3 regions of the Rahnella sp. NRRL B-41462 genome follow, and region 1 is predicted to be linked to each of the others. Evidence: predicted binding sites of a transcription regulator. Region 1 holds the regulator's gene; each other region holds the start of a gene.
What was found. The regulator PurR, encoded in region 1, represses purine synthesis genes. The targets are predictions, from matches to a motif close to CANGCAAACGTTTGCNTG.
Positions count from the first base shown of each region.

Region 1 (12,145 bases):
CATTATCGCGTTTGTAGAAGATCCGGACGGCTATAAAATCGAGCTGATCGAATCCAAACACGCAGGTCAGGGGCTGGGGAATTAATCTTCCCCGAACACTGACAGGGGCGCAATCGCGCCCTTTTTTATTGACCCATTTTTGCCACAACCCTGCAAGTGGCGGCAAAATTTGCCATAATGCGTGCTGAATTCGATGAAGATAAGAAACTAATGGCCGAGAATAGTGACATTAACGCCCTGAGAGGCCGTTTTCGTGGTTTTTATCCCGTGGTTATCGACGTAGAAACCGCCGGATTTAATGCCAAAACCGATGCGCTGCTGGAAATTGCAGCCATCACCCTGAAGATGGATGAGGACGGCTGGCTGCAAAGCGATGAGACCGTGCATTTCCACGTCGAGCCCTTTGAAGGCGCGATACTGGTGCCGGAAGCCCTGGCGTTTAACGGTATCGATCCGACCAATCCGTTACGCGGTGCAGTCAGTGAATATGAAGCCCTGCACGAGATTTTCAAAGTCATCCGTAAAGGGATGAAAGAGCAAAACTGTAACCGCGCGATCATCGTGGCGCACAACGCCAATTTTGATCACAGCTTCCTGATGGCAGCGGCTGAACGTGCCGGACTGAAACGTAATCCGTTCCACCCTTTTGCCACGTTTGATACCGCCGCATTAAGCGGGCTGGTGCTTGGGCAAACGGTGCTGGCAAAAGCCTGTATCAGCGCGGGCATCGTCTTTGACAGCAGCCAGGCACATTCTGCGTTGTATGACACCGAGCGCACAGCCGAGTTGTTCTGCGAGCTGGTCAACCGCTGGAAACGCTTAGGCGGCTGGCCTCTGGCGCTTTCAGACGAAGAAGTCGAAGACGAAACAGCATCGGAAGAAAATCAGCAATAACAACTTTTGCACCGAACTGAAGACAAAAAAAGAGCGACATCATGTCGCTCTTTTTACTTTCCGGCCGAAAAACCGTTAGTCTTCTGTCGTATTACTCTCTTCAGAAGATTTGTATTTCTCAGCGGTTTCTTTGATCAACTGCTGCAGTTCGCCGCGCTGGAACATCTCAACCACGATGTCGCAGCCGCCAACCAGTTCACCGTCAACCCACAGTTGCGGGAACGTTGGCCAGTTAGCAAATTTTGGCATCTCAGCACGGATGTCCGGGTTCTGCAGGATATCCACGTAAGCGAAACGCTCGCCACAGGCTGAAAGCGCCTGAACAGCCTGAGCGGAGAAACCGCAGCTTGGCAGTTTCGGCGAACCTTTCATGTACAGCAGAATCGGGTTTTCAGAAACTTGCTTCTGAATTTTTTCAATTGTTGGAGTGGTCATTTCTTGCTTCCTCAAGCCGGTACAGGCTGTCACGATCATTACTCTTCACGCGCAGCATAAAGAGACGGTGCGCAATCACAATACCTTCTATTGTAACGATGGCAGCCATCAGATAAAAACGCCATTTTTTGTGGGGTCTTTCTCAATACTGGCATTTTGTTTAACAATCTTTAATGTGTGCGCTCAGGCTCACATCTTTAAACATTCATTGAGAATAACATTTTTGGCGTTCACCGATAACGCCAGATTTGCAAAATTCCATTCTTTAACTCAAATATTAACACCATGAAAAGTGGTTATTTTTTTGACTAAAAATGGCGGTTATTTCGACATAAAAAAAGCCATTAACTTTTTCTCACAATATGATCTAGAATCGAGTCAATTCGTGCTTTTTTGTCAGGTTCTTTTAGGCAATACTCTGACATCCCTGATGTTTAACCTACCACTCATGGTAACGAAGCTATGCGCTTACTGTTCACGCTTTTTGTGCTGCTCTTTACCCAGCTATTTCTGAATATGGCACATGCATCGCCGCAGACACGTGTTTCTGCCGATCAGCGTAAAAGCCATGTTAATCAGGCTGCACCTGAAGAACGGCGAAAGCGAAAAACGGTGGCCGCGAAAACCAGTAAAAAAACTAAAATCGCGCCAGTGACAGAACAAAAAATTCAGGACAAGAATTCGAAGAAGAAAGTTAAAAGTACCGAACTGGCTAAACGAAAGACCACGACGGAGAAAAGTGTCAAAACGACCCGGGCCGAAAGTAAAAAAGAAAAGACACTGAAGACCACGCGGGCCGAAAGCAAAACAGAGAAACACGCCAAAACCCGTTCACTCGCGAAAAACAGCACGGAAAGGGTCAGTAAAAAAGAAGCGTATGGCCGGCACCGTAAAGGTAAAAAGCCCGAAGAAGACAGCAAACCGATTACGCTAAGTGCAACGCATAAAAAACGCTATCAGCATGCCCAGCAAACGGCGATGACCAAACTGATGCATCAGGTAGGAAAACCATATCGCTGGGGCGGAACCTCGCCGAATACCGGTTTTGATTGCAGCGGCTTAGTCTATTACGCCTACAAAGATTTGATCCGTATTAAAATGCCACGCACAGCGAATGAAATGTATCACCTGCGCGATGCGGCTCCGGTCAAACGCGGCGAACTTGAAAGCGGTGATCTGGTGTTCTTCAGAATCAATAACCGCGGCGCTGCAGACCATGTTGGTGTTTACGTGGGGAACGGCAAGTTTATTCAGTCTCCAAGAACGGGCGAAGACATTAAAATCACCTCTCTCGGCGACGATTACTGGCAAGATCATTATGTGGGTGCACGCCGGGTAATGACGCCGAAAACGATCCGATAATAAACAATTCGTTAAGTCTGAAGTTTCGCTAATCAGCCATTGAATAGCATTTAACGAAGAGTTTCTGCAGGGAAGAGTATCGGCGGTAACGGCCACTGCGTAAAATTGAAAAGGGCGATTCCTGTAACAGGAATCGCCCTTTTTTATAGCGGTTCACTTACTGAATCAGTTCATCACCGCAGTGAAGCTGAAAGCGATAATCATAAGCAAAGCGCATACCGTGGTGATCAACGATAATTTCAGGTTGCTGTCCATCAAACCCCCCTTTCGGATCAAATTGTGGCATTTTTTAAGCCACACTAATTGTGTGCCAACGCATTTTCGCATAATTAACATTTAAAATCTTGTGCTGAATGACAATGTATCCCTGAGAATTTTACTTCCACTTTCCTGCATTATAAGAGAAAATTGTCGGTTAACACGCCTGTGTGCCGGTTGATTTCACCCGAGAGCATTTCACGCCTCATTCTGAAGAATCCACCCAACGATTTCACTGCCCTTTTAGAAGCCAGCAGTGAGATCCACGCAAGCAAACGATTAACATAATGCTAACGTGCTGAAACACGTGAGTTCAGGAGTCATTGTTTACATGGCAACGATTAAAGATGTCGCAAAGCGCGCTGGCGTTTCCACTACAACCGTGTCGCACGTCATCAATAAAACACGTTTCGTCGCCGAAGAAACCAAAGAAGCGGTTCTCCTTGCAATCAAAGAGTTACATTACTCGCCGAGTGCTGTAGCCCGCAGTCTGAAGGTCAATAACACCAAAACGATCGGTCTGCTTGCCACCTCCAGCGAAGCGCCCTATTTTGCCGAAGTGATTGAAGCCGTAGAAAACAGCTGCTTCTCCAAAGGCTATACGCTGATTTTGTGTAACTCGCATAATAATCTGGAAAAACAACAAGCCTACCTGCAAATGCTGGCGCAAAAACGCGTCGATGGCTTGCTGGTGATGTGCGCGGAATATCCTGATGAGTTGCTCAATATGCTCGAGGAGCACCGTTCGATCCCAATGGTGGTCATGGACTGGGGCGAAGCGCGTAAGAACTTCACCGACAGCATTATTGATAATGCTTTCGAAGGGGGTTACATGGCCGGGCGTTATCTGATTGAACGCGGTCATCGTGATATTGGGGTGATCCCGGGCCAACTGGCACGTAATACCGGCGGTGGCCGCTTCCAGGGTTTTGTGAAAGCACTGACTGAAGCCAATATTCCGCTGCGTGACGAATGGGTGGTTCAGGGCGATTTCGAGCCGGAATCGGGCTATCAGGCGATGCATAAAATTCTGATGCAGAAGCACCGCCCGACTGCCGTATTTTGTGGCGGCGATGTGATGGCAATGGGCGCAATCTGTGCCGCAGACGAACTGGGCCTGCGCGTTCCTCAGGATATTTCCGTGATCGGTTACGACAATGTGCGTAACGCCCGTTACTTCTCCCCCGCGCTGACAACCGTGCATCAGCCGAAAGAACGTCTGGGTGAAATGGCCTTTACCATGTTGCTGGACAGAATTGTCAGTAAGCGTGAAGAGTCTCAGACCATTGAGGTGCATCCGAAACTGGTCGAACGCCGTTCCGTAGCCGATGGTCCGTACCGCGATTACCGCCGTTAACAGATATCGAACGCCTGCAGATGCAGGCGTTTTTTTCTAATCACGCAGCCATTCCTGATTCATGGTTTCTGTATCGCCCATATATTCCAGCAACCAGGCCAGCGAGGGTGACGGATTGCTTTGATCCCACGTCAGGCAACACGGGCTGTCGGGAAACGTATTTTCCAGCGTCAGCACCTGCAACTTTTTCTGTTCTATCCACGGCGTGACGCGATGAACCGGCATCATACCCACGCATAAGCCTTCGGTCAGGCATTCCAGCGCACAGGTCCAGTCTGGCACGACCAGCCGCCGCTGGTTATCAAGCGTCCATGTATCCCGCTTAGGCAATGTCCGGGAGGTGTCTTCCAGACAGAGTGCAGGATAAGGCCGCAACTCATCATCATTCAGCGCGCCGGATAACTGAGCCAGCGGATGTTGCGGGCTGACGACGCAATGCCAGTCCATAAATCCCATGTCACGAAAACTGAAGCCCCCGCCAACCGGTATCGCGCGTGTAGCACCGATCGCCACGTCTGCCCGCCCGTCAACCAGCGCATCCCAGACACCATTAAACACTTCTGAGTGAATAATGAGTTCGGTGTCCGCAAAATGGCGGTAGAAATCGAGCACCAGACGCCGTGTCCGTGCGGGTTTTACAATCCGGTCAACCGCCACACGTAATTCGCCGCGCCAGCCGTTCGCCACCTGCTGACACTGCCGGCGCGTGGCTATCATTTTTTTTGTCAGAATCCGCGCTTCATCGACAAAAACCTTTCCCGCAGGCGTCAGTACCACGTCACGATGGCGACGTTCAAACAACGGCACGGCCAGCCACTGCTCAAGCTGACGGACGGTATAGCTGATAGCAGAAGGCACACGGTGCAAATCTTGCGCTGCCGCACTAAAACTACCTGTTCTTGCCACGGCATCTACCACTTCAAGGGCGTATTCTGACCACATAATTCAGCCTTCAATATTTTTGATAGCAGAGTGCAAATATTAGCGTTTCACAAGCCTGTTATCAAAGCGTTAAACTCCGCCTCCGGTATGTAATCTGCATCACATCATCTGCAATAAATAAATTAACGAGACGATAATGAAACCCTCCTTTGGATTTATGCTCTATCTTGCGGGACTGAGCATGCTGGGCTTTTTAGCCACTGATATGTATCTGCCTGCGTTCAGCGCCATGCAAACCAGTCTGATGACCAGCCCCGGAATGATCAGCGCAAGTCTGAGCATTTTTCTCGGCGGATTTGCTCTCGGTCAGTTGTTATGGGGGCCGTTGTCAGACAGGATCGGCCGTAAACCGGTATTGCTTCTTGGTCTGACACTGTTTGCGGTCGGTTGTCTGGGCGTTATCTGGGTTGAGAATGTACGCGCCCTTCTGGCCCTGCGCTTCTTACAGGCGATGGGCGTTTGTGCCGCCGCAGTCACCTGGCAGGCAATCGTTGTTGACCGTTTCTCTGCCGATGTGGCAAAAAAAACCTTCGCCAGCATTATGCCGTTAGTAGCTCTTTCTCCGGCACTGGCACCATTACTTGGTGCGTGGGTGCTCAATCATTTTGACTGGGAAGCCATTTTTGCTCTGCTGACCGCAGTCGCCGTCGTCCTGGTGCTGACGACGCTGACTCTGCGTGAGAATAAACCTGCAAAACAAGCGAAGGCTGATAAAACAGGGTTTGCGACGTTACTGAAATCGCCTGTTTACAGCGGGAATGTCATGATTTATGCCGCCTGTTCAGCCGGATTCTTTGCGTGGTTAACGGGTTCACCGTTTATCCTGAGCGACATGGGTTATTCACCCGGTGCCATCGGGCTGAGCTATGTCCCGCAGACTATTGCTTTCCTGCTTGGTGGTTTTGGTTGCCGTGTTGTGATCAGCAAGCTGGACGGTAATAAAATTCTGCCATGGTTACTGGCGGGTTACGGCGTCAGTATGGTGACTTTGTTCTGTGTTGCCATGTTCACGGATGCCGGGCTGATTAGCCTGCTGATCCCTTTCTGTCTGATGGCTTTGGTGAATGGTGCAACCTACCCAATTGTTGTCGCAAATGCATTAATGCCGTTTCCTGCTAATACAGGCAAGGCGGCAGCATTGCAAAATACGCTGCAGCTCGGGTTGTGCTTCCTTGCCAGCTTGCTGGTTTCCGCATTTATTGTGCATCCGCTCATGGCGACAGTCACGATCATGCTGTCTACACTATTGTTGGTAGTTTTGGGTCGCTGGCTCTCTTTGCGGCATGAAATCACGCAAGACAATGGACAGAAATCAGAGCAGGAAGCTCAGACAAGGCATGCTAATTAATAGTGATAATACCCTGATGTAACAGTCACTTAACGGGCATTTTCATTCATCACGATTAACTATTGAGAATGCCTGCCAGCGAGCCTATACTCAACAAAACCAAATAAAATAGCACTTTTACAAAACTTTTATCACATACTTAAGCCAGACGCGCGGACAGTGTCACACTTATTTTTTTGTACTTTTTCAAGGATGATTTTCCTGCACGTCTTACGGCGCGCAGGCGTTCTTCTTAATTTCCTCTGTTGGTGTCGAATATCGGGCGAGGCGCTAGTCGTCTGTTCTCATAAAGACCTGCAAAAATAGCCTTTGCTTTTCCCGGCAGGTTAATAAGTCAGAAGAGAAAGTGATGGAGAAGCTATGAGTTCATCGTGTATAGAAGATCAAAGCATTCAGGACAATCAGTGGTACCGGATCGCCAGTGAAATGCTGGCGATGGCAGATATTCAGGTAAACGGTAATCGTCCTTTCGACCTTAAAGTAAAAAACACTGACTTCTTTAAGCGTGTTTTACAGGAAGGTTCTCTGGGCCTCGGTGAAAGTTATATGGACGGTTGGTGGGAATGCGACCGTCTGGATATCTTTTTCCAGCGCGTTATTCGTGCCGGTTTGGAAAGTAAACTCCCCCACCATTTTAAAGATACTTTACGTGTCGCCGCAGCACGCCTGACCAATCTGCAATCCCGCAAACGGGCGTGGATTGTTGGCAAAGAGCATTATGATCTGGGCAACGATTTATTTACTCTGATGCTCGACCCGTACATGCAATATTCCTGCGGCTATTGGAAAGAGGCCACTACGCTTGAAGAAGCACAGGAAGCAAAACTCAAAATGATCTGTGACAAGCTGCAATTAAAACCGGGACAGCGCTTGCTGGATATCGGTTGCGGCTGGGGTGGATTATCAGAGTTTGCGGCAAGAAATTATGGCGTGAGCGTTGTGGGTGTCACGATTTCTGCTGAACAACAAAAACTGGCTCAAAAACGCTGTGAAGGGCTGGATGTCACAATCCTGCTGCAGGATTACCGTGACCTTAATGATCAGTTTGACCGCATTGTTTCTGTCGGGATGTTTGAGCATGTGGGTCCGAAAAATTATCAGACCTATTTTAATGTCGCCAAACGCAATATCAAACCTGACGGCATTTTCCTGCTGCACACCATCGGTTCTAATAAAACAGACCTTAATGTCGATCCGTGGATTGATAAATACATCTTCCCCAACGGTTGCCTGCCGTCGGTTCAACAAATTGCACAAACCAGTGAGTCATTATTTGTAATGGAAGACTGGCACAATATCGGCGCTGATTATGACCGCACGCTGATGGCGTGGAATGAACGCTTCCAGAAACACTGGCCGGAACTGGCGGAAAAATACGGTGAACGTTTCCACCGCATGTTCACCTACTACCTGAATGCCTGCGCCGGTGCTTTCCGCGCCCGGGACATTCAGTTGTGGCAAGTCGTCTTTAGCCCGCAAGGCGTTGATGGCGGAATGCGCGTACCACGCTGATGGTTGTATGCGTTAGCTAATAAAAAACCGGACACTGAATGTCCGGTTTTTTTATGTCAATAAAGGGTCTGAGATAACTTATTCGGCTTTATCGATCATCGCCTGTGCCGTAGCGATTGCCGCTTCACGACTGGCTAATACGCGTTCGACAGTATCGACAATCGCCTGAGTTTGCGGATCGATTTCGATATTAATTTTGTCGCCCAGACGTTTCGTGCCCAGCGTCGTGCGTTGCAAGGTTTCCGGAATTAAATGTACACAGAAACGGGTGCGGGTCACTTCACCGATGGTGAGACTAATACCGTCGATCCCGATATAACCTTTATGTAATACATATTTCATCAAATCTTCATGCGGCATACGGAACCAGATCTGACGGTTATTTTCTGACGTCAGGATTTTTGCCACTTCCGCCGTGCAAATAATATGACCAGACATTAAATGTCCGCCAATTTCATCATTAAAACGCGCTGCACGTTCCAGATTAACTGAGTCGCCCTCTTTCAGTTCGCCCAGATTTGTCAGGCGCAGGGTTTCTTTCATCAGATCAAAACTCACCAGGTCACCGTTCACTTCAGTCACCGTCAGGCAGCAACCGTTGTGTGATACCGATGCGCCGAGTTGCAGGTTATCCAGCATATCTTCAGGTAAACGAACAACATGGGTACGGAAATTGGGTTTCTCGTCGATCGATACGACCGTGCCGGTTCCCTGTACAATTCCGGTAAACATAGCCTTTTCCTCAATGTTTGAATCTGTTGTATTAAAACGTCACTCCGTTCAGTTTGCCGCAGAATTAATTGAAAGCCAAATCTCTGCAAGAAGAAATAGCACCGTCTGCTTCAATTCCATTATTTAACCAGCTATTAACAGCTTTGTTTGCTTAAAAATACCGACAATGTACAATCTTCGGACTATTTCTCTCTGTTTAATGCCATCTGTTGTGGCGTTTTTTATTCAATATAATCAAGAAAAAAGGTGTATCTGTGCAGAAGTACCTTGCAGAAGCGCGGGTTTTGTTAGCGCTTGCCATCCCGGTCATCCTTGCGCAAATAGCCCAGACATCCATGGGCGTTGTGGACACAATAATGGCGGGATCGGTCAGTGCCACGGACATGGCTGCCGTCGCTGTCGGCACCTCAATCTGGTTGCCGGCGATTTTATTCGGACACGGTTTACTCTTGTCACTGACACCAACCATCGCGCATTTAAATGGAGCCGGGCGTCGCGATAAAATTGGTCATCAGGTTCAGCAAGGATTCTGGCTGGCGTCGGGGGTTTCGGTGCTGATCATCGCGGTGCTGTCACAGTGCGACCATATTCTTAGCCTGATGCATAATATTGATCCCGAACTGAAAGCAAAAGCCGTCGGCTATCTGCATGCCATTATGTGGGGCGCTCCGGGCTATTTATTCTTCCAGGTGCTGCGTGACCAATGTGAAGGTTTGTCAAAAACCAAGCCAGGCATGGTGTTCGGCTTTATCGGTCTGCTGGTGAACATTCCCGTGAATTACATTTTTATTTACGGCAAGTTCGGTGCGCCCGCGCTCGGTGGCGTCGGCTGTGGTGTCGCCACGGGGACCGTATATTGGGTCATGTTCTTCATCATGCGGATTTACGTACGTCGCAATCGTGCCCTGCGCGATACTCAGCCGCATTCGCGGTTTGCGAAACCCGACTGGCCGACATTGCGCCGTCTGATCCAGCTCGGTATGCCAATCGCACTGGCATTATTTTTCGAAGTGACACTGTTTGCGATCGTTGCCCTGCTCGTCTCCCCACTTGGGATCGTGGCTGTCGCCAGTCACCAGATTGCGCTCAACGTCGGTTCCCTGATGTTCGTCATTCCGCTGTCTTTAGGTGTCGCCGCCACGATTCGAGTGGGTTCGCGGCTGGGGGAATCGTCGGTTGAAGGCGCGAAGATTGCGGCTTATACCAGTATAGGAACGGGAATTATGATGGCCTGTTGCACCAGTCTGACGGCCATCATTTTCCGCGAGCACATTGCCTCCCTTTATAATGACAGCCCGGAAGTCGTCACTCTGGCTTCCCATCTTCTGATCTTTGCTGCGCTGTTTCAGATTTCAGATGCGATTCAGGTTATCGGTAGCGGCATTTTGCGGGGTTATAAAGACACACGTTCCATCTTCTATATTACGTTTGTCGCTTACTGGGTGCTGGGCCTGCCGGTAGGGTACGCTCTCGGACTGACCGATATTCTGGTTCCGCAGATGGGCCCCAGCGGTTTCTGGTGCGGATTTATTCTGGGGCTGACCTTCGCAGCGCTGATGATGACATTGCGGATGCGCTGGTTACAGAAGCAACCGTCTTACACCATTTTGCAAAAAGCGGGCCGTTAATCCCCCCGGCTTCATCCGCGTGCTGTGAATATCTGTTCCGGCGCGCGGATTTTTCAGCTATTGCGCTGGCTGTTATGTCTAAAAAAACAACGCAATGCACATAAGCTCGGCAGTCACGCACAATATGACAGGAAAATGTCTTTTTTCCCTTGCCAGTATTCAGAGAGGTCGTTAATATTCGTCCCCGTCGCCAACACTGGCTGATGAAAAAGAAAAACGATGCGTCCGTAGCTCAGTTGGTTAGAGCACCACCTTGACATGGTGGGGGTCGGTGGTTCGAGTCCACTCGGACGCACCAAAGCAACTTCCTGAACTCTCCCTTGTGCATCAAACTCCCTGGAACGACCTGAACCTCTCTGCTGGCTTTTATTTTCCCTGATAAATTTACGTTAAGTCATCCGTTTGTATTTTTTAAGATTATTTCCCGTATGTATCATTTTTGACACTTGCGTGAACAAACCGTTATCACTTCTGCTTTCACCCCTGCCCGCATTGGATAATTTCAAAACAACGTTCCAAAATCTGCCCTAAGCTTGCGCCGCATCACGTTTTTTATTTGGTTTCCCAACCTGTTCCCCTCTATAATACGCATCGTCTCTTCGATTGAATGGTTTCAGCCCCTTGATCTGTCGATATCGCACTTACAAAAGCATCACCACTCCAGTAGCGATGATAAATCGCACAAATCGCTATGCTTTGGCTGAACTTACTACACCATTCCTTTCACAGTCTTCTACGCTTAGTAATGATTTGCTTCAATCAGGCACCACCTCAATTCCGCGCGGGCAGCGATGCTGTCAGGCAAACACTTTTCCAATCCATCACAACTTGTAGATAAAATCGTCATGAAAAAGACCAAAATTGTTTGTACCATCGGACCGAAAACTGAATCCGAAGAAATGCTGACCAAGCTGCTTGATGCAGGCATGAACGTTATGCGTCTGAACTTCTCTCACGGTGATTATGAAGAGCACGGTCAGCGCATTCAAAATATCCGCAACGTGATGGCGAAGACCGGTCACAAAGCGGCAATTCTGCTGGACACCAAAGGTCCTGAAATCCGCACCATGAAACTGGAAGGCGGCAAAGACGCTTCTCTGGTTGCGGGTCAGACTTACACTTTCACCACGGATCAAAGCGTTATCGGTAACACCGAACGTGTTGCGGTTACCTATCAGGGTTTTGCTGCTGACTTGAAAATCGGCAACACCATTCTGGTCGATGACGGCCTGATTGGTATGGAAGTGACCAACGTCACCGAAACCGACGTGACCTGTAAAGTGCTGAACAACGGCGACCTGGGCGAAAACAAAGGCGTTAACCTGCCAGGTGTTTCTATCGCACTGCCAGCACTGGCTGAAAAAGACAAACGTGACCTGATCTTCGGTTGCGAGCAAGGCGTTGACTTCGTCGCGGCTTCTTTCATCCGTAAACGTTCTGACGTTCTGGAAATCCGTGAACACCTGAAAGCACACGGTGGCGAACACATCCAGATCATCTCCAAAATCGAAAACCAGGAAGGCCTGAATAACTTCGACGAAATCCTCGAAGCGTCAGACGGCATCATGGTTGCCCGTGGTGACCTGGGTGTTGAAATTCCGGTTGAAGAAGTTATCTTCGCGCAGAAGATGATGATTGAGAAATGTAACCGTGCACGCAAAGTGGTTATTACCGCTA
Region 1 is NZ_JYDF01000005.1:58,704-70,848, reverse strand. Features, by position in the region: gene gloA (lactoylglutathione lyase) at 1-85, shown strand, start outside; gene rnt (ribonuclease T) at 178-894, shown strand; gene UC14_RS01725 (Grx4 family monothiol glutaredoxin) at 970-1,329, opposite strand; gene UC14_RS27265 (hypothetical protein) at 1,310-1,438, opposite strand; gene UC14_RS01720 (C40 family peptidase) at 1,792-2,691, shown strand; gene UC14_RS27260 (YnhF family membrane protein) at 2,857-2,946, opposite strand; gene purR (HTH-type transcriptional repressor PurR) at 3,281-4,306, shown strand; gene punR (DNA-binding transcriptional activator PunR) at 4,343-5,248, opposite strand; gene punC (purine nucleoside transporter PunC) at 5,385-6,596, shown strand; gene cfa (cyclopropane fatty acyl phospholipid synthase) at 6,957-8,108, shown strand; gene UC14_RS01690 (riboflavin synthase) at 8,187-8,840, opposite strand; gene UC14_RS01685 (MATE family efflux transporter) at 9,095-10,468, shown strand; tRNA gene UC14_RS01680 (tRNA-Val) at 10,690-10,766, shown strand; gene pykF (pyruvate kinase PykF) at 11,314-12,145, shown strand, end outside.

Region 2 (3,560 bases), on a different contig from region 1:
TAGTGACCACACGTTCATCCTGCAAACGGGTCCCGGCGTGGAAGACTTTACCATCCGGCACTTCTTCCAGCGGCAGGCCATGAATAACGTCTCCGGTTTTATAATCAGCAGGGTAGCCACCGGCTGCGAGCACGACACCCAGAGACGGTCGCGGATCCCACTCAGATGTTTTATCACCCAGACGACCTTCAGCACCGGCCAGGCATAAATCCACAAGATCAGAACGCAGACGTAACATGATCGGCTGAGTTTCCGGATCGCCGAAACGGCAGTTGAACTCGATCACTTTCGGCTGGCCGTCGGCTGAAATCATCAGACCGGCATACAGGAAACCGGTATAAGTGTTATTTTCCGCCGCCATACCGCGAACAGTCGGCCAGATGACCTGATCCATCACGCGTTGATGGATTTCATCGGTTACGACCGGCGCCGGAGAATAGGCTCCCATGCCGCCCGTGTTCGGACCGCTGTCGCCGTCACCCACGCGTTTGTGATCCTGACTGGTCGCCATCGGTAACACATTGCTGCCGTCGACCATGACGATGAAACTGGCTTCTTCGCCATCGAGGAATTCCTCGATAACAATGCGATGACCTGCATCACCGAAAGCATTTCCCGCCAGCATGTCGTGAACGGCGTCTTCCGCTTCTTTCAACGTCATCGCAACAATGACGCCTTTACCTGCTGCCAGACCATCGGCTTTGATGACAATCGGTGCCCCCTTGCTACGCAGATAAGTCAGGGCGGGTTCGATTTCGGTGAAGTTCTGATAATCGGCACTTGGGATGTTATGACGAGCCAGAAAATCCTTAGTGAAGGCTTTAGAACCTTCCAGTTGCGCGGCTTCCTGCGTCGGGCCAAAGATTTTCAGACCGGCTGCGCGGAAAGCATCAACTACGCCAATTACCAGTGGCGCTTCAGGGCCAACAATGGTCAGGCCGATGTCATGACTTTTAGCGAAAGCCAGCAAACCGGCGATGTCAGTGGCGGCGATGTCCACGTTTTCCAGCAACGGCTCCAGCGCGGTACCTGCATTGCCAGGCGCAACAAAGACTTTATCAGCCAAAGGTGACTGCGATGCCTTCCATGCCAGTGCATGTTCACGCCCGCCGTTACCGATAATTAAAATATTCATTCGAAGACTCCGGTGAGCGGGCGCAACGCACCCGCTAAAAGAAAATTAATGACGGAAGTGGCGCATGTCGGTGAACAGCATAGCAATGCCGTGTTCGTTTGCCGCGGCGATCACTTCATCGTCACGGATAGAACCGCCTGGCTGGATAACACAGGTAATACCTACCGCTGCCGCAGCGTCGATACCGTCGCGGAACGGGAAGAAGGCATCAGAAGCCATTACGGAACCGGCTACTTCCAGGCCTTCGTCAGCGGCTTTAATACCGGCAATTTTAGCGGAGTAAACGCGGCTCATCTGGCCTGCGCCGATACCGATGGTCATTTTGTCTCGTGCATACACAATGGCGTTGGATTTGACGAATTTTGCGACTTTCCAGCAGAACAGGGCATCTGTCAGTTCCTGCTCTGTCGGCTGGCGCTCGGATACCACACGCAGATCAGCGGTATCAACCATACCCAAATCGCGATCCTGAACCAGCAGGCCGCCGTTAACACGTTTGAAGTCGAGCGCTTTCTGGCGACCTTCCCATTGTCCGCAGGTCAGTACACGAACGTTTTGTTTCGCGGCGGTGAGTGTCAGTGCCTCGGCACTTACCGATGGTGCGATGATCACTTCCACAAACTGACGGCTGATGATCGCTTTTGCCGTTTCAGCATCCAGTTCACGGTTGAAGGCGATAATGCCGCCGAAAGCTGAGGTCGGGTCAGTCTGATAGGCGCGTTCATAAGCTGCCAGTATGCTGTCGCCGATAGCAACGCCGCAAGGGTTGGCGTGTTTGACAATGACGCAGGCCGGTTCAGCAAACTCTTTCACACATTCCAGAGCCGCATCGGTATCCGCAATGTTGTTATAGGAAAGTGCTTTGCCCTGCAGCTGGGTAGAAGTGGCAACCGAAGCTTCGCTGACGTTCTCTTCTATATAGAAGGCAGCGTTCTGATGGCTGTTCTCGCCATAACGCATATCTTGTTTCTTTATATAGCTGAGATTCAGTGTGCGCGGGAACTGGCCGGAAGCCGATTCAGTATCACCGTGGTAAGCCGGAACCATCGTGCCAAAGTAGTTAGCAATCATGCCGTCGTAAGAGGCGGTGTGTTCAAAGGCTTTAATCGCCAGGTTGAAACGAGTCGCCAGCGTCAGCGAGCTGTTGTTGGCATCCATCTCTTCAATAATAGAAGCGTAATCGCTGCTCTTTACTACGATCGCCACATCTTTATGGTTCTTCGCTGCCGAGCGAACCATGGTAGGGCCGCCGATATCAATGTTTTCTACCGCATCTTCCAGTGAACAATCTGGACGTGCGACGGTTTGTGCGAACGGATAAAGGTTAACGACCACCATGTCGATTGGCGCAATGGAATGTTGTGCCATGATTTCATCATCTTTCCCGCGACGACCGAGGATGCCACCGTGAACTTTCGGGTGCAGGGTTTTGACGCGTCCATCCATCATTTCCGGGAAGCCGGTGTAGTCAGAGACTTCAGTGACTGGCAGGCCGGCTTTCGCCAACAGGCTGGCGGTGCCGCCAGTGGAAAGTAATTCAACGCCACGCGAAGACAGAGCCTGGGCGAATTCTACGATACCGGCTTTGTCAGAAACACTGAGCAGGGCACGGCGGATTGGACGAGATTGTTGCATGGTGGTTATATCCTTGGCTTTGGAGTCGCAGTAAAGAGCGTTATCTGAATTCAATGACGTTTTTCTTCTCTTTATATAGAGCAATTTGCAGAAAACGCGGGATTGAGCTTGGATAACTTCCCTTCGGCGACTGACTTTTCATTTATTACCCCTAAAGGGCAGTGAAAACTGACGCGCGAAATTGTAGCGAAAACGATTGCGCGACGCTCGCAAAATTTGAGATTCCTGCGCCTCTGTGGATAAATCTGTGCAAAACACGGTATAAGCAGTGGGTTTGCTGTGTAATGCAGCAAACGGTGTTTTTTCTTAAAATTAGCCCTTGCGGCCTGCTGAGAACTCCCTATAATGCCGCTCCATCGACAGGGAACAACGTGAACAACATCACGAAGTGACCGGGTCGGAAAGATTAAAAACAGCGGCAACCGGATAAAATAAACGGTTGACACTGAATGAGGAAAGCGTAATATACGCCACCTCGAGTTAGCAAGCGAAAGCGCGTAACTCACTGCTCTTTAACAATTTATCAGACAATCTGTGTGGGCACTCACAAGACGATATCAGCCACCTCGGTGGCAAAAAATATCAAGTCTTAGAGTGACCAAGCAGTAATTCATTTAGTTGAATTATTACGAAGTAATCTCTGAGCACCGCTTCACTTGTTGAAGCAAATCGAACTTTTAATTGAAGAGTTTGATCATGGCTCAGATTGAACGCTGGCGGCAGGCCTAACACATGCAAGTCGAGCGGCAGCGGAAAGTAGCTTGCTACTTTGCCGGCGAGCGGCGGACGG
Region 2 is NZ_JYDF01000146.1:214-3,773, forward strand. Features, by position in the region: gene purD (phosphoribosylamine--glycine ligase) at 1-1,135, opposite strand, end outside; gene purH (bifunctional phosphoribosylaminoimidazolecarboxamide formyltransferase/IMP cyclohydrolase) at 1,181-2,770, opposite strand; partial or broken rRNA gene UC14_RS24920 (16S ribosomal RNA) at 3,449-3,560, shown strand, end outside.
Region 2: purH (bifunctional phosphoribosylaminoimidazolecarboxamide formyltransferase/IMP cyclohydrolase) is a predicted target of PurR. The motif match lies at 2,956-2,973, and genes of this name have one in related genera.

Region 3 (3,560 bases), on a different contig from region 1:
CAGGAAGGTTTTCTCAGCAACGGCTGGCAAATGCAGAACGCGATTTACCGCTTCCGCAATCTGGATGTTTTCCGCATTCAGGTCGTCACCTTTCGCTTTCAATGTGGTGACGTCGCGGGTCATTTTTGGCGTTTTACCCAGCAGGACATCCAGCGGCATATCAATTGGCTGGTTGTCGAAATGGCTGTCTTTCAGAGAAAGATGCATTTCTTCGGTGGCTTCACCGATGACCGCATAAGGGGCACGTTCACGCTGGCAGATTGCATCAAACTGTTCAAGCTGTGCCGGAGACACCGCCAGCACATAACGTTCCTGTGATTCGTTACACCAGACTTCCAGCGGGCTCATGCCCGGTTCGTCGTTCAGGATGTCACGAAGCTGGAAACGACCGCCACGGTTGCCATCGCTGACCAGTTCCGGCATGGCGTTGGATAAACCGCCGGCACCGACATCATGGATAAATAAAATCGGGTTGGCTTCGCCCAGTTGCCAGCAGCGGTCGATCACTTCCTGACAACGGCGTTCCATTTCCGGGTTGTCGCGCTGTACGGAAGCAAAATCCAGATCGGCATCAGACTGGCCGGAAGCCATAGAAGACGCCGCGCCGCCCCCCAGACCGATATTCATCGCCGGGCCGCCAAGTACAATCAGTTTCGCGCCAACCGTGATTTCACCTTTCTGCACGTGATCGGCACGGATGTTGCCGATACCGCCCGCCAGCATGATCGGTTTGTGGTAACCGCGCAGTTCAGGGCCGTTGTGACTATTGACGTTTTCTTCGTAAGTACGGAAGTAGCCCAGCAACGCCGGACGACCGAATTCGTTGTTAAATGCTGCGCCGCCCAGCGGGCCATCGGTCATGATATCCAGCGCGGTAACGATACGATCCGGCTTACCGAAATCTTCTTCCCACGGCTGTTCGAAACCAGGAATACGCAGGTTTGACACGGAGAAACCGACCAGACCGGCTTTCGGTTTCGCGCCGCGACCGGTTGCACCTTCGTCACGGATTTCACCGCCGGAACCTGTGGCCGCACCCGGCCACGGAGAGATCGCCGTCGGGTGGTTATGGGTTTCGACCTTCATCAGGATATGCGCCTGCTCCTGATGGAAATCGTACAGACCGTCTTTCGCATCGGCGTAGAAGCGACCGACCTGCGAACCTTCCATCACGGCGGCGTTATCTTTATACGCGGACAGCACGTGATCGGGAGTGTGTTCGAACGTGTTCTTGATCATCTTAAACAGGGATTTCGGCTGCGTTTCGCCGTCGATAATCCAGTCTGCGTTGAAGATTTTGTGACGGCAGTGTTCTGAGTTTGCCTGTGCGAACATATACAGTTCGATGTCCGTCGGGTTGCGCCCCAACGACGTAAAGGCATCCATCAGATAATCAATTTCGTCCTGAGCCAGTGCCAGACCTAATTTGGTGTTGGCGGCTTCCAGAGCGCCACGGCCAACGCCCAGGATATCCACATGCTGCACCGGAGCCGGCTGATGCTGCGCAAACAGCGCGCTGGCGTCTTCCAGATGACCAAAGACAGTTTCCATCATGCGGTCATGCAGTAATGCGCCCAGTTCATTCCACTGTGGTTCGGTCAGTTGCGGCGCCTGTACATAAAATGCCAGACCGCGTTCCAGACGCACAACCTGCGACAAGCCGCAATTGTGTGCAATATCGGTAGCTTTGGAAGACCACGGAGAAATGGTGCCAGGGCGCGGGGTAACCAGCAGTAAACGACCAGAAGGAGCGTGTTCAGCGAGAGAAGGACCGTATTTCAGGAGGCGTTGTAACTTGGTTTGTTCGTCCGAACTCAGCGGCGCGCTGACATCGGCAAAATGTACATATTCGGCGTAGATATCGCTGACCGGAAGACGGGCTTCCTGACAACGGGACAACAATTTGTTAATGCGAAAAGCCGACAAAGCGGGCGAACCACGCAGTATTTCCATAATCACAGATCTCTCGTCTTCGAAGACACTGACCACAGTGCTTCTTTGGGCGCAACAGGGGGAAAACGCGGGCTATTATAAAGAAAGCTGACGCCCGACGAAACCGTTTGCGCAGGGAAACTTGATATTCATTTATAGCCCCACATATTTTACGGATATCATGAATAAAGTTGCAGACTGCCGTTTTGTTGAGCAAAATGCGTCAGCACTGGGGATATAGCCATACTAACTGCACAGCATAGCGTAAAAAAACAAGAGCGCCGCAGCGAGATAACTATTTGACGCGACTAAAAATTAATTATGTTCTGATGGGGATCGCCGCCCTGTTACTGGCGCTGGCTTTATGGCCGGCAGTCCCGTGGCACAGAGGTGAAGGCGACCAACTGGATCAAATAAAATCCCGTGGAGAATTGCGCGTAAGCACGCTCAATTCTCCACTGACTTTTATGAACTCCCCGGAAGGCAATCTCGGTTTCGATTACGAACTGGCTAAACGCTTTGCAGATTATCTGGGCGTGCAGCTGGTCGTGACACAGCACACCACCATTGAGAGCATGTTCGACGATCTGGATCATGATAATACTGACATGCTGGCTTCCGGTCTGGTGTACAACAATGAGCGGCTGAAAAACTACCGTGCTGGCCCGGAATACTATTCCGTTTCCCAGCAACTGGTTTACCGGCAGGGATCAGTGCGCCCGAAAAGCTTCGCAGACATCAAAGGCTCGCTGGTGGTGTCTGCTGGCAGCGCGCATATCGCCACACTGGAAGCCGCCAGCAAAAAGTATCCCGACCTCGCATGGACCACGACCGATAAGATGTCACCACGCGATCTGTTGCAGCAAGTCGAGAACGGTAAACTTGATTATACGCTGGGCGATTCGGTGACCATCGCCCTGATGCAGCGTGTTTATCCGCGTCTTGCGGTGGCTTTTGATGCGACTGACGACGAACCTGTGACCTGGTACTACCGCAAACAACCTGATGACGATAGCCTTTCTGCCGCCATGCTGGACTTTTTCAGCCAGATTTCAGAAGACGGCACCCTGGAAAAGCTGGAAGAGAAATATCTCGGGCACGTGGGCGATTTTGATTACGTTGATACCCGGACTTTCCTCAATGCCATCGACAGTACGCTGCCGGATTTACAGCCGCTGTTCGAAAAGTATGCCGGGAATATTGACTGGCGTTTACTGGCGGCTATCGCCTATCAGGAGTCCCACTGGGATCCGCAGGCAAAATCCCCGACCGGTGTACGGGGTGTGATGATGCTGACCCGCGCTACCGCTGGCGGATTGAATGTCGACGACCGGACTGATGCCGAACAAAGCATTCGTGGCGGTGCCCAGTATCTGTCGCATCTGATGGATAAAATGCCGGAATCTGTTCCGCAGGATGAACGGATCTGGTTTGCGCTGGCAGCCTATAACATGGGTTACGGCCATATGCTGGATGCCCGCAAACTGACGGCGCAACAGAAAGCCAATCCGGACAGCTGGGCAGATGTGAAACAGCGTCTGCCGATGCTGAATCAGAAACGCTTCTTTAGCCGGACGACTTACGGTTATGCACGCGGTACACAGGCATATAACTATGTGGAGAATATC
Region 3 is NZ_JYDF01000001.1:102,377-105,936, reverse strand. Features, by position in the region: gene purL (phosphoribosylformylglycinamidine synthase) at 1-1,956, opposite strand, end outside; gene mltF (membrane-bound lytic murein transglycosylase MltF) at 2,232-3,560, shown strand, end outside.
Region 3: purL (phosphoribosylformylglycinamidine synthase) is a predicted target of PurR. The motif match lies at 2,050-2,067, and genes of this name have one in related genera.